Regions from separate parts of the Lysinibacillus sp. NPDC092081 genome, predicted to be linked through region 1. Evidence: riboswitches for the same ligand, from Rfam matches in the RefSeq annotation. Region 1 holds a riboswitch; the other holds the start of a gene.
The links. Region 1 has a riboswitch for FMN ahead of ribE (riboflavin synthase). Riboswitches for the same ligand answer to the same signal wherever they lie in the genome.
Positions count from the first base shown of each region.

Region 1 (7,336 bases):
GTAACATTGAATTAGCAGGAGTAATGATGGCATACGATACACCATCAACTATGATGATAATTCGTCCTCTACCTAAAGCTTGTACAGCATAATCAGGGCGTCCAGTATAATCATGCCTAGGTAGAATTTTTGCACTCTGCCCAATTCTTTCCATCAATAAATCCCCACTAAATATAATATCCGTATCGATTCGTTGCAGCTGTAATTTAATTTCCTCAAGCATCTTTTGATTTACGACATCTTCAAAATAAAGTACAGCTACGGTTGTTTTGGATCGTTTACCAAGTTCATAGGTCTCAACACTTAATGAATTAGTAGGTAATCGTTTTCGCATTAAAGCAATATTGATAAAGACATCCTCAATAAAATCATCTCTCGGACCTCTTACAACTAATTCAAGAGTTGTTTCTTTAGGCTCCCGATTTGGTTTTTTAGCGATATAACTTGAATACAGCAAATTCATATCTTCAAAATAGAGTAAAACATGTCCTTTATAAACTCTTGTGATGGCATCATCTTTACTTGATATTTTCTGAAGATGGGGAACGCGTAAATTGTTTTGTATATGTTCTTCTAACATTTCCTCCGAGGTTGCAGTAAATAATGATTGAACTCGTTGCACAATAACGGTCTGCAGTAACCTCTCACTAATCATCGCATCACATTTTATCAAATGTACTTTATGTTGCTGAAAGAAATACTCTTGGAATATCACATCAGCAGAGCGTTGAAATAGTGACTTCAAAGATTTCAAATTTAACTCTTGTTCCATTGATGATATATTCCTCATCTCCTACTGAGCCAGCTCCAAATTAGTACATTTATGAGTAACAACATAGATACACTTACGGATATTTTCCCCATACTTTTAAAAAATATTCAAGAATACTTGATGTATCAATTATGCCTCGGCATAATTGCGTCCGGAATCGGAAAGGAGTTAAAATGCTTTCTCAGAATAAATCACCTATGAAATTTTCATACTATTATTAAGAACGATTTATCCAATCATCTTCTTTAAATTTGCCATTTCAATAGCAGACATTGCCGCGTCATAACCTTTATTTCCTGATTTAGTTCCTGCACGTTCAATCGCTTGTTCAATATTTTCAGTAGTAACAATGCCAAAAATAACAGGTACATTTGTAGTTAATGACACATTGGCAATTCCTTTTGCTGATTCATTACATACATAATCATAATGTGTTGTTGAGCCACGGATTACTGTACCTAATCCAATAATGGCATCATATTTCTTTGTTTCAGCTAACTGTTTTGCGATGAATGGCACTTCAAATGCACCAGGAACCCATGCTACATCAATCGAATCCTCATCCACACCATGACGCTTTAAACCATCTAATGCACCGTTTAATAATTTGCTTGTAATAAATTCGTTGAAACGACCCACTACTACTGCTATTTTTAAATCCGTACCAATTAATTGTGCTTCAAATGTTTTACCCATTGTTCTTTTCTCCTTTTATATAGTCATTTTATTTTCTTTCATTATTTGTTGCTGAAGATATGTTGCCAATGCTTCAATTGAAATCATTTTTAAATGATGTTGTGTTGCATATTTAACAAGGTCATTAAAGCGTAGCATTTCGCCATTGTCCCCCATAATTTCACAAATAATGCCCGCAGGAATACTATGACACAGCTTGGCCAAATCAATTGTAGCTTCTGTATGTCCTCTACGCTCTAATACACCATTTTCCTTTGCAATTAACGGGAATACATGGCCCGGTCTACGAAAATCCGCAGCTTTTGCTTGTGGCTCTAGCATTTTTTGTATAGTCATTGCCCGTTCAAAGGCGCTAATTCCAGTTGTTGTGTCTACATGATCTATACTAACGGTAAATGCCGTTTGATGATTATCTGTATTAATATTAACCATAGGCTTTAATGCTAATTTTTGTGCAAGCTGCTGTGAAATCGGTGTACAAATAAGACCTCTCCCATAGGTCGCCATAAAGTTAATCGTTTCAGGTGTCATAAATTCCGCAAGTGCTAGTAAGTCCCCTTCATTTTCTCGGTCCTCGTCATCTACTACAATAATCATCCTACCTTGTTTTAAATCCTCTATTGCTTCTTCAATTGAATGTAGCAATATCGCCACCTCCTGTTCTTAAAGTGTTATTAGATCAATTATGCCTCGGCATAATTGCGTCCGGAATCGGCTTTGTGCTTAGGCCTGCGTGAGGGCCGACACGATGTCGGTTATTTCGGTAGTGCCACAGGACGTGGCGTTCTTAGACTGAGTTCCTCTATTTCAGCAGATGTTTGGACTTCGCTGAAAGAAGCTAAAATCCGTTTTGTGCTAAGAAGTCTCTTGAAATGGTCGACGGTTCCTGTCCACGCTTAAGTTGATGCAAAATGTATTTTCCAACTAAATCAGTTTCTACATTGACGAGATCACCAATTTTCTTCTTACCTAAAATGGTTTCCTTGTAAGTGTGGGGTATCAGGGATACTGTGACACTGTTTTTTCCGACATGAAAAAGTGTTAAGCTAGTTCCGTCAATTGTGATGGAGCCCTTTGGAATACAGTAGCTCGTTAACTCCGTTGATAGTTCAATATCAATATAGACAGCATTTGCTAATGGCCGCTTGCGCAATATTTTCCCTACTCCGTCTACATGTCCGGATACAAAATGACCACCGAAACGCCCATTAGCTGACATAGCGCGCTCTAAATTTACCGGATCTCCAACTGCGAGCTGCTGTAAATTTGTTGCGCTCACTGTTTCAGGCATTACATCCATCGTTAGCTCTTGTTCATTAAAATGTATCACTGTTAAACAAACACCATTGACCGCTATACTGTCCCCGAGCTTTACATCCTCTACCATTTTCTTTGAAATAACGGTGATTTTCATACTTTGTCGATTGCTTTGCATGTTTTTTACGGTGCCAACATCCTCAACAATTCCTGTAAACATTTTTTCACCTACTTTCATTCATTTAATAATTTCCGTTCAAACAAAAAACCCCTTAGATTAAAGGGGTTTGGGAGTTCATATACATAAGACGCGTCAGCAAATAAACCTCATGGATATAAATTTTTTCCATAGGCTGTCATCTCATCGTTCTTCTCCCATCCAGACTGTCACTGTCGGTTTTGGATTTGCACCAAATCAGCTTGCGCTCACGGACTTTGAATTACTTCATCACCGCCGATTGGGAATTTCACCCGACCCCGAAGAACTACTGCTATTCAATTTTTCAGCTAAATAAATCCATTTCGCCTTGGCGTAATTGCGTCCGGAGGCTTTATTTTCATTCAGTAGGTGTTTGGACACTTACTGAATGAAAATAAAAAACTACTTCCCAACTAAACGATGGGAAGTAGTTAACATAAAAGCATAGTCAAATAAACCTTATAAACTCAAACGAATTTAAAAAGCTCACACTTTTACCCTTCTCCCATCCAGACTATAACTGTCGGTTTTGGATTTGCACCAAATCAGCTTACGCTCACGGACTTTGAATTTCTTCATCACCGCCGATTGGGAATTTCACCCGACCCCGAAGGATATTTTATTTAGCTATTTCTTACGATAACACTATTTTATTTTATTATCCAGATAATTCTTTATAAAAAATTTTTTCTCTAATTCATTTCCCATTCGAAGTTAGTGCTGTCGTTACGTTTGCACTTTCGCTACATAAATGAAGATTAAAACAGCGACCACCTTTGGTCATTATAGATCCTAATCAACACGGCTGAGAACATAATATTTCTCTAAAACGATTTTTAATTAATAAGATTTCACAATGAATAACAGTAATTTAATTTTGCAATAACTAACTTAGTACGCTAAAAGTCATGTTAGCCTCGATTATATAATTAAGGAACCTCTATTCAATTAGCACGTTACTTTATAATGGCACTTTTTTAATCTGCTTGACATTAAAAAATCATAGTGATATTGTGAGTCATTGTTCGTGTTAACTCTAGCAATGAACGCAACGACTATGATTAGATTCCCTTCTCACATTGGAGGTTTTTTTATTGCAAAACATCTTGAAGAAAAAGTCTTATAACAAAGTTATTTTTTATACCTTTATGGCAATTTGCTTTATCGCTTCTGTTATTTTCGTTTATCACAATGAAGCATTTTATGATCGTCCAATTGCTGAAGTTATAAAAACGGAATTAAAAGAATCAAACCCTGTAACGGATATGTATGAAAATGATGATCATTTATATACTCAGCTTATTACAGCTATATTAAAAAATGGTGAAGAAAAAGGTAAGCTTATTCATTTTACAAATGAGTATTCAACATCTGGAGCCTTCGATCAAGAATATCATGTAGGGAATAAATTATTTGTTTCCATTAAAGCGAATACGGACAAAAACGGAGATTTAACTGGGACAATTTTAGACGTAAAACGTGATCAGTTCGTCTTGATAGTAGCGTGGATTTTTATTTTTGCTTTGCTGATTGTTGGTAAAAGACAAGGATTATTTTCAATCATCAGTTTAATTGTAAATTCTCTTGTATTATCCTTCGCCTTGGATTTATATGTGAATTCAAATATAAATTTGATATTTATAAGTGGGATATGTGTTCTTTTATTTACGATCATTTCTTTATTGCTCATTAACGGCTTGAATGAAAAAACTTATGCCGGGATTGTTGCAACACTTATCGGAACATTTATTTCTTTATTGATTAGCGCTTTAGTTCTGTGGATCACAAACGAGAATGGAATTCGATATGAAGAAATGCAATTTTTAACACGACCTTATCGAGTGATTTTTATGGCTGGGTTATTTATTGGAGCACTAGGGGCTGTTATGGATGTCTCCATCACAATGGCTTCTTCTATGTTCGCTTTATTTGAGCAAAATCAAAATATTTCTGACAAAGCACTGAGAACCTCAGGGATGGATATTGGGAAAGACATTATGGGAACGATTACAAGTATTTTGTTTTTTGTTTATATTTGTGGCTCAATTCCTATGTTAATTTTATATTTAAAAAATTCTTATCCATTAGGGCAAACACTTTCCTTAAATCTTTCGTTAGAATTAGCTCGAGCCCTAGCAGGTGGAATCGGTGTTGTCTTAACGATTCCAATTAGTCTATACACTTCTATTTTTTTCATTAATCGAAAGAGGGCAAAATAATGAATGTATTAGTATGGTTGACTGCCATTTTATTCATATTGATGATCGCTATTGGTGGAAAAAAAGGAGTACGATCTTTTCTATCTTTATTTTTAAACTTTGGAGTACTCTTTATCACGATCTTTTTAATGACCAATCAAAAGAATAGTCCGATTATATTAACGCTCATTGCCTGTACCGTCATAAGTTGGATTAGTTTATTTTTTATTAATGGATTGAGCAGTAAAACAATGACTGCTTTCATTTCTACGATGATTACAATTGTAATTTTATTACTATTTATTGTTTTTGTAACGGACAAATCAATGATTCGAGGATTTGGGGAAGAATCCACAGAAGAAATTAGCATATTTTCACTTTATATTGGCGTCAATTTTGTGCAAATTGGAGCGTCCGTTATTATTATGAGTACGATTGGTGCAATTTTGGATGTTGCCATTTCCATTGCTACTTCCATGCATGAGATTCTTCACCATAACCCATCAATTAGCAGAAGAAAATTATTTACATCAGGTGTAAGCATAGGAAAGGACATTTTAGGTACAGATACAAATACATTATTTTTCGCTTTCTTTGGTGGATATTTAAGCTTGCTCATATGGTTTAAAGATTTATCTTATTCAATTGGCGAAATTATAAATTCTAAAATATTTGCTACTGAAATAATTATGATATTTTGCGCAGGCATTGGAATCGCACTTATCATACCTATTACTTCCTCAATAAATGCATATTATTTAACAAAAAAACGAGAAAAAACAGAAAATGCTTCATAATAATCGTACCTGTCCCCCAGCTCAATACCAACGGGTGACAGGTACTTTTTTTGTCCATTCAACTAAAAAAAGTTTTCGTTATTGAATTCAACGCATTTTTCGGTACAATATTTACCAAAGAACCTAAAAAATATTTACCCTTTAGTAAAAAAATTATTCATCAAAGGTTCTATACAATACGCTGTTTCATATCCTGTATAATCATGTCATTTTTTATGGATAGCCAGTAACATTTTCAAGAAAAAAACGTCTTTACAACTAGATTATAAAGGAGAAAATTTGTCATGAAATATATTATCTTTGATTTTGATGGAACATTGGCAGATTCTACTGCAGTGTTTGCATCAGCTTGGAATACACTTGCGCTAAAATATAAATTTAAAGGAATTGAGTTAAAGGAAATCGAGGCATTGAAAAAATTATCTATAGCGGAACGCAGTAAATTATTCGACTTTCCTATGTATAAATTGCCTATGATTTTACCACAGTTTTATCGCTTGTATCGTCAGTCATTAAATGATGTTCATCTTTATGATGGTATTAAAGAAGTCCTTATGGAAATTGATAAAAGGGGCTATAAAATCCTTATTGTTTCCTCCAATTCACAGGAGAACATTTTAGAATTTCTAAAAATGAACGGCATTCAATGTGTCTCAAATGTTCTTTGCTCAAACCGTATTTTCGGAAAGGATAAAGTGATAAAGAAATTTTTGAAAGACTCAAGCATTACACCAACAGAAGTTTTATACATTGGTGATGAACAAAGGGATATCGTAGCCTGTAAAAAAGTGGGCGTGCCTATTATTTGGGTTGGTTGGGGATATGACGCTATTGAAGTTGTACAACAAGAGGAACCCGAGTACAAAGTTACTACACCACAAGAAATTTTAAATATCATATAAATATAGAGGATAATAGCGATTAAATTAAATTACTATTATCCTTTTTATATGTTAGGCTTTTACCTCGCTAATATACATTAATTTTTCTGCTGTGTTGTTAATTCCTGCATACTCACAGAAAATTGCTGAGTAAACGCTGTGATTTGATTTGCTGATTCATTGACTTGATCAATAGATTGTTTAATGCTTTCTAATTGATTTGTAATGCTATTGGCACTTTCATTACTACTTTGAGACATTTTCTGTATTTCAGATGCTACAACAGCAAAGCCCCGTCCATGCTCACCTGAGCGAGCAGCCTCAATGGAAGCATTTAATCCAAGAATTTTAGATTTCATGGCTAAATCTTTTACTAAATTAACAATCGTATTGATTTGTTGAATATCTCCAGTCATTGATTCCGAAAAGTTGGATAGCTCCTCCAAGCGATTTGATACATCTACACTTGCTACTGCTAACTCTTCATTCGTTGCGGTCATTTCTTCAACAGAACTAGAAAGCTCTGTCGCTAATAA
Region 1 covers NZ_JBIVRU010000001.1:175,384-182,719, forward strand. Annotated here, with positions in the region: gene ACIQLB_RS00890 (spore germination protein) at 1-772, opposite strand, end outside; gene ribH (6,7-dimethyl-8-ribityllumazine synthase) at 1,001-1,468, opposite strand; partial or broken gene ribB (3,4-dihydroxy-2-butanone-4-phosphate synthase) at 1,526-2,113, opposite strand; gene ribE (riboflavin synthase) at 2,307-2,945, opposite strand; FMN riboswitch at 3,089-3,214, opposite strand; FMN riboswitch at 3,418-3,543, opposite strand; gene ACIQLB_RS00910 (YibE/F family protein) at 4,073-5,143, shown strand; gene ACIQLB_RS00915 (YibE/F family protein) at 5,143-5,919, shown strand; gene ACIQLB_RS00920 (HAD hydrolase-like protein) at 6,204-6,821, shown strand; gene ACIQLB_RS00925 (methyl-accepting chemotaxis protein) at 6,899-7,336, opposite strand, start outside.

Region 2 (7,336 bases), 330 kb from region 1:
TGGTCCAGATGCTGGTTCTAAATTAAAAGCAAATACAACAGGGAAAATCGCCAATCCCGCTAAGAAAGATACAAGCACAGTGAGAAGAACAACGGAGCCTGCAGAATTCGGTAAGCTCACATCCTTCTTTAAATAGGAGCTGTACGTCACAAGACAAGAAAACCCTACCGCTAAGCCAAAGAAGGACTGCCCCAACGCTTCTAATATAGCCTTTCCAGTTATATTGGAAAAGTCCGGCCACAAGAAGAATTTAACCCCTTCCATTGCTCCATCTAATGTCAAAGCCCGCACAACAAGCACAATAAACATAATAAACAATAAAGGCATCATCCACTTATTAGCCTTCTCTATACCATTTTGCACACCAAGTGAAATGACTAGCACATTTACTAGCGTAAACAATCCTAAACCTAGTAATGTAATCCAAGGTGTTCCTACAATCTTTCCAAATAGTTCACTAGGATCATTGGCAGAATCAATAACAGCCCCAGTCACACCAAGGCCACTATAGATAAAAATCCAACCTCCCACAACACTATAAAAACTTAACAATAAAAAACAACCAAGTACACCCATACGACCAACCCAAGCCCAGCCTGTTTTCGTAGGTGCAATTTTTTTATAGGCAGTCACAGCCTCGGACTGTGTACCACGACCTAAAATATATTCTGATAATAACATCGGTAAACCAATCAACAATGTAAATAGAACAAAAATAAGGAAGAACGCTCCCCCACCACTTTGTCCAGTAACATATGGAAGCTTCCAAATTGCCCCTAGTCCGATCGCAGCTCCTGCCGATGCTAAAATAAAGCCTAGTTTACTAGACCACTGACTCTTTTTTTCACTCATCTCTTCAAACTCCTCTAACATTCTAAGCTCTTCCTTATTCTACATTAAAATACTAAACCCGACTAGATTAATTCTATATGTTACTTTTGCACAATATTATCCAACCTACATAAAAAAACCTCGAGCATTTAACAGCTCGAGGTTTCATTCCAATTATTTTGTTAAATACATAGAACGCTGCTGATGAATCCATTTACGCATTGTTGTGAATAGTAATGCCATGATGATAGTAATTAAAATACCTTTCACCACGTTAAATGGCAAAATACCAGCTACGATCATTTTATATAGTGAATCACCTACAACAGGCTCCATACCTAAAAAGTAAGTGTACATAGGTAAAAATACTGCATAGTTAAGAATGCTCATTCCCACTGCCATTATGATTGTTCCAACAGCTAAACCTCCGATAAGTCCTTGAACTGTTTTGACGCGATTAAAAACAAAGCTAACTGGTAAAATAAATAAAATACCTGTTACAAAGTTCGCGATATGTCCTACTGGTACTCCCGTTGGCGTGCCTGAGAAAATCCAGTCCAACACATTTTTAAAGAATTCTACTAAAATACCGGCTACAGGTCCCATAGTGATCGCCGCTAGTAATGCTGGCAAATCACTGAAGTCCACTTCCAAAAACGCCGGAAATGGCGGAATAGGGAAATTAAAAAGCATTAATAAAAACGAAATACTGCTCAGCATGCCAATCGTTATAAACGATTGAAGTTTAACATTTTTCTTCATAGAAAACTCTCTCCTCTTTGCTGATTCAATCTCGCAAGAAGAAAGGTTACGACCTAATCAATTATTATCATGAAAAAACCCTTATGCAAAAGAGCATAAGGGAGAATAGGCATGATTAAAGAACGCCATTAATTAACTATTTTTGAGCATACGCTGTGTGAAGCCACATCGAAAAAACGCTCGTACATAGCTAAATTCATAACAATGAATGACGATCGTACCTCCATCTTCTCCCATCCAGACTTTAACTGTCGGCCTTGGAATCGCACCAAGTCAGCCATGCAAAAAATTATTTGCACAGGTCGCGGGCTGAAGAGCTTTTAATAAATCATTCGAGCTAATGTGTTTTAAAGGAAACATTAGCGATTTACAACTCTATTACCGCCGGTCGGGATTTTCACCCTGCCCCGAAGATGAATCATTATTTTTTTGTTTCATAGCCTTACTATAATGAATTATTAGAGAAAAGTAAATAGCTTTGCTTGAAAAATTCCGATTAAACTTGTATGTTTTACAGACACTCGGTTAATCTCCTTATAAAGTGAAACTGTAATCAGTATGGGTTTTCCGCATCCCAATTGCTTTTTAATATTCACCAATCAGGCAATTTATCGTTCCCTTAACTTCTTTGCTCTTGGTGTTATAAAATGCCAAGAGCATTCACGCACATACAACGGCGAGAATGCTCCAAAAAAATTATTTAAGTTCCGTAAGTCTATTTGTTGTTATGCTTTTTATGGCATATATCGTTTATTGGCTCCTACAGGCTTTGGCAAGAAATTTTTTAAATCAAATCCTTCCCAGCTCTCCTGTACAACATTGTCTAGACGTACTTGTTTATCAAAGCTTGCAGCGGTGAGCATCATAGCTTCTATCAATTGAGTTGCACGAACCGCGTCCATTGTCGTTAAATCAAGTGGCTCATCAAATGTAACAATAACACCTTCTGCCACCTCTTTCACAGTATATGTGATATTTTCCGGTACGACAGGAAAGTATGCATCATCATTATTATTTCGCATAACAGCAAGAGCTTCTGTTACAGTGGAAAAAGTTTTACGGGAATCGGGTGATAAATATTCAGCCCCATTTTCATCTTTATATAAATAATAATTAAAATGATTTGAGCTTGTTAATGCCATGGGTTTACTTGAATCTTCTTCCTTGGGAAACTCGTGGACTGTACCATCAGGATTTTCAAATTCAATATCTTTATACTCGGAATCTGAGAATGTATCTTGTATTGTCCCTAAATATTCGTCTGTATCTGCTGAAGCGACATCAAAGTCATTTTTCTTCGGTAATACATGGACTAGTTTATCGCCCTTCTCCTTTATTTCCCCTTTATATGGATGATAGTTAGTAAAACCATTTGCTTTCTCATCAATTTGTGGCGCATACTTTTCATACATTTGTAGTGTTGTGGGCTTTTTCTTCCCAAAATCAGTAGTAACTCGTTCATTTGGAATGATATACGTCATCGGTACACTTTTCTTATCACGATTTGCCAAACCAATACGGAACACTATTGCGTCTGTTAAATCTTCCTCATAAACAGATGATCGTAGTGACATGATCCGTGCATGGTCTGCTACTATGTTGGATTCCATAATTTTATCTTGGTTGACAGAGCTTTTTGCTGCACGATTATCCTGCAATGTTGAATATTGAGAAGGTTCAGGAGCATTAGCCTGGTTCATCTTTGTATCATTATGATTCATGAACATGGAGCCTGTAAGTACTGTTAAAGCGAAAATTGCTGCAACACTCATAAAGATTGGCCATTTACGAACTTTCTTTTTTGTTGTTGCTGTCTCGGTACTTTCTTGTTGCGTATGCATACTGTGTTGTTGCTCTTGCGATGTTATTTCATCATCTATTGGTTGTTGTATAGCTTCTTGAAGATGGACATTATCCTGCAAGCGAGCATCTGCCAATAATCGATTTAATATTTCTTCTTTCGAACGGCGGTCAGAAAGCTTAGGGGCATTATTTAATACATGTTCAAGTTGGTCATCATCAAATTGATTATGTGTCATTGCCGTTTCGCCTCCTGTTCTCTAACCTGTTTGAGCTGTTGCCTTAAAAATTTAATGGCACGATGCTGAGTAGTTTTTACCTTCGCTTCTGTCCAATCTAGTATTTGCGCTGTTTCTGCAATCGATAAATCTTGAAAATAACGCATAATAATGACCATTTTTTGGTCACCTGTACAGTGTTCAAGTGCTGATTGCATCTGCATAAATTCATCACTGGCCAGCAACACGCCTTCCGGTGATGGTGTGGTTGAATGTAGCTGTTCCGTTTCCCAGTCAAAAAAATCAAGTGAATGTTTTTGGCGTACAGCCTGCTTTCTAAAATGATCAATAGCGACATTTTTAGCAATAGCAAAAAGCCATGTCTTTTCACTGCTATTTCCTGCGAACTGATCATATGAGCGCAATACGCGAACATAAACCTCATGCGCTAAATCCTCAGCAAGTGTACGGTTTTTTACTAAATAAATAAGAAACTGGAACACGTCTTGATGATATGCATCGTATAATCGATGGAACACGGAGTCATTCAAAGCACTCCACCCCCGTTCTATTTATATTTGTCGTCTAAACGTTCACAGAAGTTACATCCAATTAATGCCACTCATTAATTGGATTAATCAAAAGGTAAATAAAACGTGAAGGTAGTCCCCTCTTTCAGCACACTATCTACCATAATATTGCCTGAATGTGCCTTGACAATATTTCTAGCAATAGCTAAACCTAGGCCAGTTCCGCCCTTAGAACGCGTACGGGCCTTATCTGCTTTATAGAAACGTTCAAAGACATATGGTAAGTCCTCTTGCGGAATACCATGCCCTGTATCCTGAACAGAAATCTTGGCAAAGGTTGGCTCCTGCTCAACCTTCACTGTTACTGAACCTTCAGCAGTATGACGGAGAGCATTATCAACTAAATTCGTTAGTACTTGTTCAATCCGATCCTCATCTATCCTAATCGTAGCTTCGTCATTAAATTCACTGTCAAATATCAGACGAACATGTTTCTCTTTTGCAACCTGTGCAAATTTTTGCGTAATACGTTCAAATGTTGAATTAATTGGGAGTTCATCCTTGTAGAGTGTCATATGCCCCGATTCCATACGTGCAAGGTCTAATAAATCTGTTACGAGGCGCCCCATACGTTTCGATTCATCATAAATAATTTTTGTAATCTCATTTCGTTCTTCTTGATCCTGAATAAAGTCATCATCCATTAGGGCCTCTGAATAACCTTGAAGCATCGAGATTGGCGTCCGTAGCTCATGAGACACATTAGCAATAAAGTCTGAACGCAGTTTCTCTAAGCGATGCTGCTCCGTCATATCACGAATAACCGCAACCGCTCCACGTATCGATTCCTCACTATAAAGAGGGCTAATTGTAAACGTATAGTAATTTCCATCCATCTCAATTTCTTCTTCAAGCTTATCCTCAAACATCAGTACATGATCGAGCATATGATAAAGCTCTGGCGGAATTGGCTTCGCACTTTGTGAGCCTTTATTGACAAACCATTTTTGCATTAAACGGTCAGCTGGCGGATTACTTAATAATATTGTACGGTCACGATTAAACGTAATAACTGCGTCGGTCATCGATGTCAAAATATTTGAAAGCTGTTCATTTTCTTGATTGATCACTTCTAGATTGTGTTTCAATTGACGTCCCATTTGATTAAAGGCAACTGCAAGCTGGCCAATTTCATCATTTTGTGTAGTCGGCATCTTCGCTTCAAAATTCCCTTTAGAAATTTCAAACGCCAACTCTCGCATTTTACGTAATGGTGATGTAATACGTGATGAAAGGAAAAACGCAAAAAATGTCGTCAGCACAAAGGCAATGAACGCAGATAAAAAGACAATTTTCGTTGTCTCTTTCGATGTTTTATGCAGCGCATCTGGACTTTGATAAATAAAGACAGCCCCGTGCACTGCATTTTCCACATTTAGTGGGAAACCTAGCACAACATACGATTCCATTTTTTCTTCGTCTGTGGAAGACGGCATCATCATTTCCTTAATAATCGGTTTATCTGATTGAAAAACTTCTTGGAACGATTTATTAGCTAAAATCATATCCTGAATTTCTTTTTTATTTACACCTTCCTGCATAGCAAAAGAAACTCTGTCATGGTTAATAGCAATAAGCGCATTTGTACTTTCAGGTAAAATATCTTTTAATAATTCCGAAGTCGACTCTGCTGTTTCTTTATCATCTACTATACTCGCAACTGTTGCTGCAGTTTGGCGCAAGGAGCTTTCTGCCTGTTGCATATGGTAATTCTGAAGAAACTCAAGCATTAAAATCGTGAAAACAAATAATACAAATGAAACGAGAAGCAATATGGTTACCCATAGCTTCCCGACAACACTGTTCCATATTCTATTCATTGACAACCTCAAATTTGTAGCCAACGCCCCATACAGTAACAATCATTTTTGCAGCGTTTTCAGAGACACGGTTGAGCTTTTCGCGTAAACGTTTTACATGTGTGTCAACTGTACGTAAGTCGCCAAAGAAATCATAATGCCAAACTTCTTTTAGTAATTGTTCACGGTCAAATACTTTGTCTGGTGATTTAGCTAGGAAATAAAGCAATTCATACTCTTTAGGCGTTAAATTAACTTCAATACCCTCTGCTGTTACACGGTGCGCATCATGATCGATCATTAGATGTTGGAACACAACTAAATCTTTTGAAGAAGAAGCATTTGTCGAAGGTGAGAATGCTTGTGAACGGCGTAATATAGCCTTCACACGTAACACAACCTCACGAGGACTAAATGGTTTTACAATATAATCATCTGCTCCAAGCTCAAAGCCTTGTACGCGATTCGCTTCCTCGCCTTTTGCAGTTAATAAAATAATCGGTGTTGCTGCTCGTTCACGGATTTCCGCACAAACTTCAAGCCCGTCTTTTTCAGGCATCATAATATCTAATAAAATACAGTGATACTCTTTTTCTAAAGATTTTTCGATCGCTTGTTCACCATTTTCTGCTTCGTCAACAAGGTACCCTTCTCGCTCCAAATACATTTTTAATAAGCGTCGAATACGATCCTCGTCATCTACAACTAATACTGAAATATTTTCTGACACTTTCACGATCCCTCTCTTCTAATCTTTCTCTACCTACCATTGTACATGGTATAGCACATATTGAAAAGAAAAGAAAGCCTTCTTGCCACAGCAAGAAGGCTCTTCTTTCCAATACTAGCGACGTAAAAATCTCATATGTGCTCAAAATCAATTTAGTTTACGCTGATGCGTATGAGTGTAAACCTGCAAGAATCAAGTTAACAGCAATTAAGTTAAATAATATAATTGCGAAACCAATTAAAGCTAACCATGCAGATTTTTCACCTTCCCAGCCTTTCGATAAACGTAAGTGTAAGAATGCTGCATAGAATAACCATGTAATAAGTGCCCACACTTCCTTCGGATCCCATCCCCAGAAACGACTCCACGCAAGTTGTGCCCAAATCATTGCAAAGATTAAAGCACCTAACGTAAATACTGGGAAACCAATTATCACTGAGCGATAACCAATTTCATCAACTAATTGTAAATTTACTCGTTTGACAAAAGGTTGGAAAATCGCACTAATTCGACGTCGTGCAATTAATCGAATTAATAAGTATAATACAGATCCTACTAATAATGACCAAACAACTGTTGTTAATTTCTTCGCATTAATGAGCGCAG
Region 2 covers NZ_JBIVRU010000001.1:508,217-515,552, forward strand. Annotated here, with positions in the region: gene ACIQLB_RS02650 (sodium-dependent transporter) at 1-852, opposite strand, end outside; gene ACIQLB_RS02655 (ECF transporter S component) at 1,006-1,593, opposite strand; FMN riboswitch at 1,815-2,012, opposite strand; gene ACIQLB_RS02660 (RNA polymerase subunit sigma) at 2,328-3,632, opposite strand; gene sigX (RNA polymerase sigma factor SigX) at 3,629-4,162, opposite strand; gene ACIQLB_RS02670 (ATP-binding protein) at 4,246-6,021, opposite strand; gene ACIQLB_RS02675 (response regulator transcription factor) at 6,014-6,730, opposite strand; gene ccsB (c-type cytochrome biogenesis protein CcsB) at 6,888-7,336, opposite strand, start outside.
Region 2: it holds a riboswitch for FMN, as region 1 does, so the genes downstream of both, ACIQLB_RS02655 (ECF transporter S component) here and ribE (riboflavin synthase) in region 1, are expected to answer to the same signal.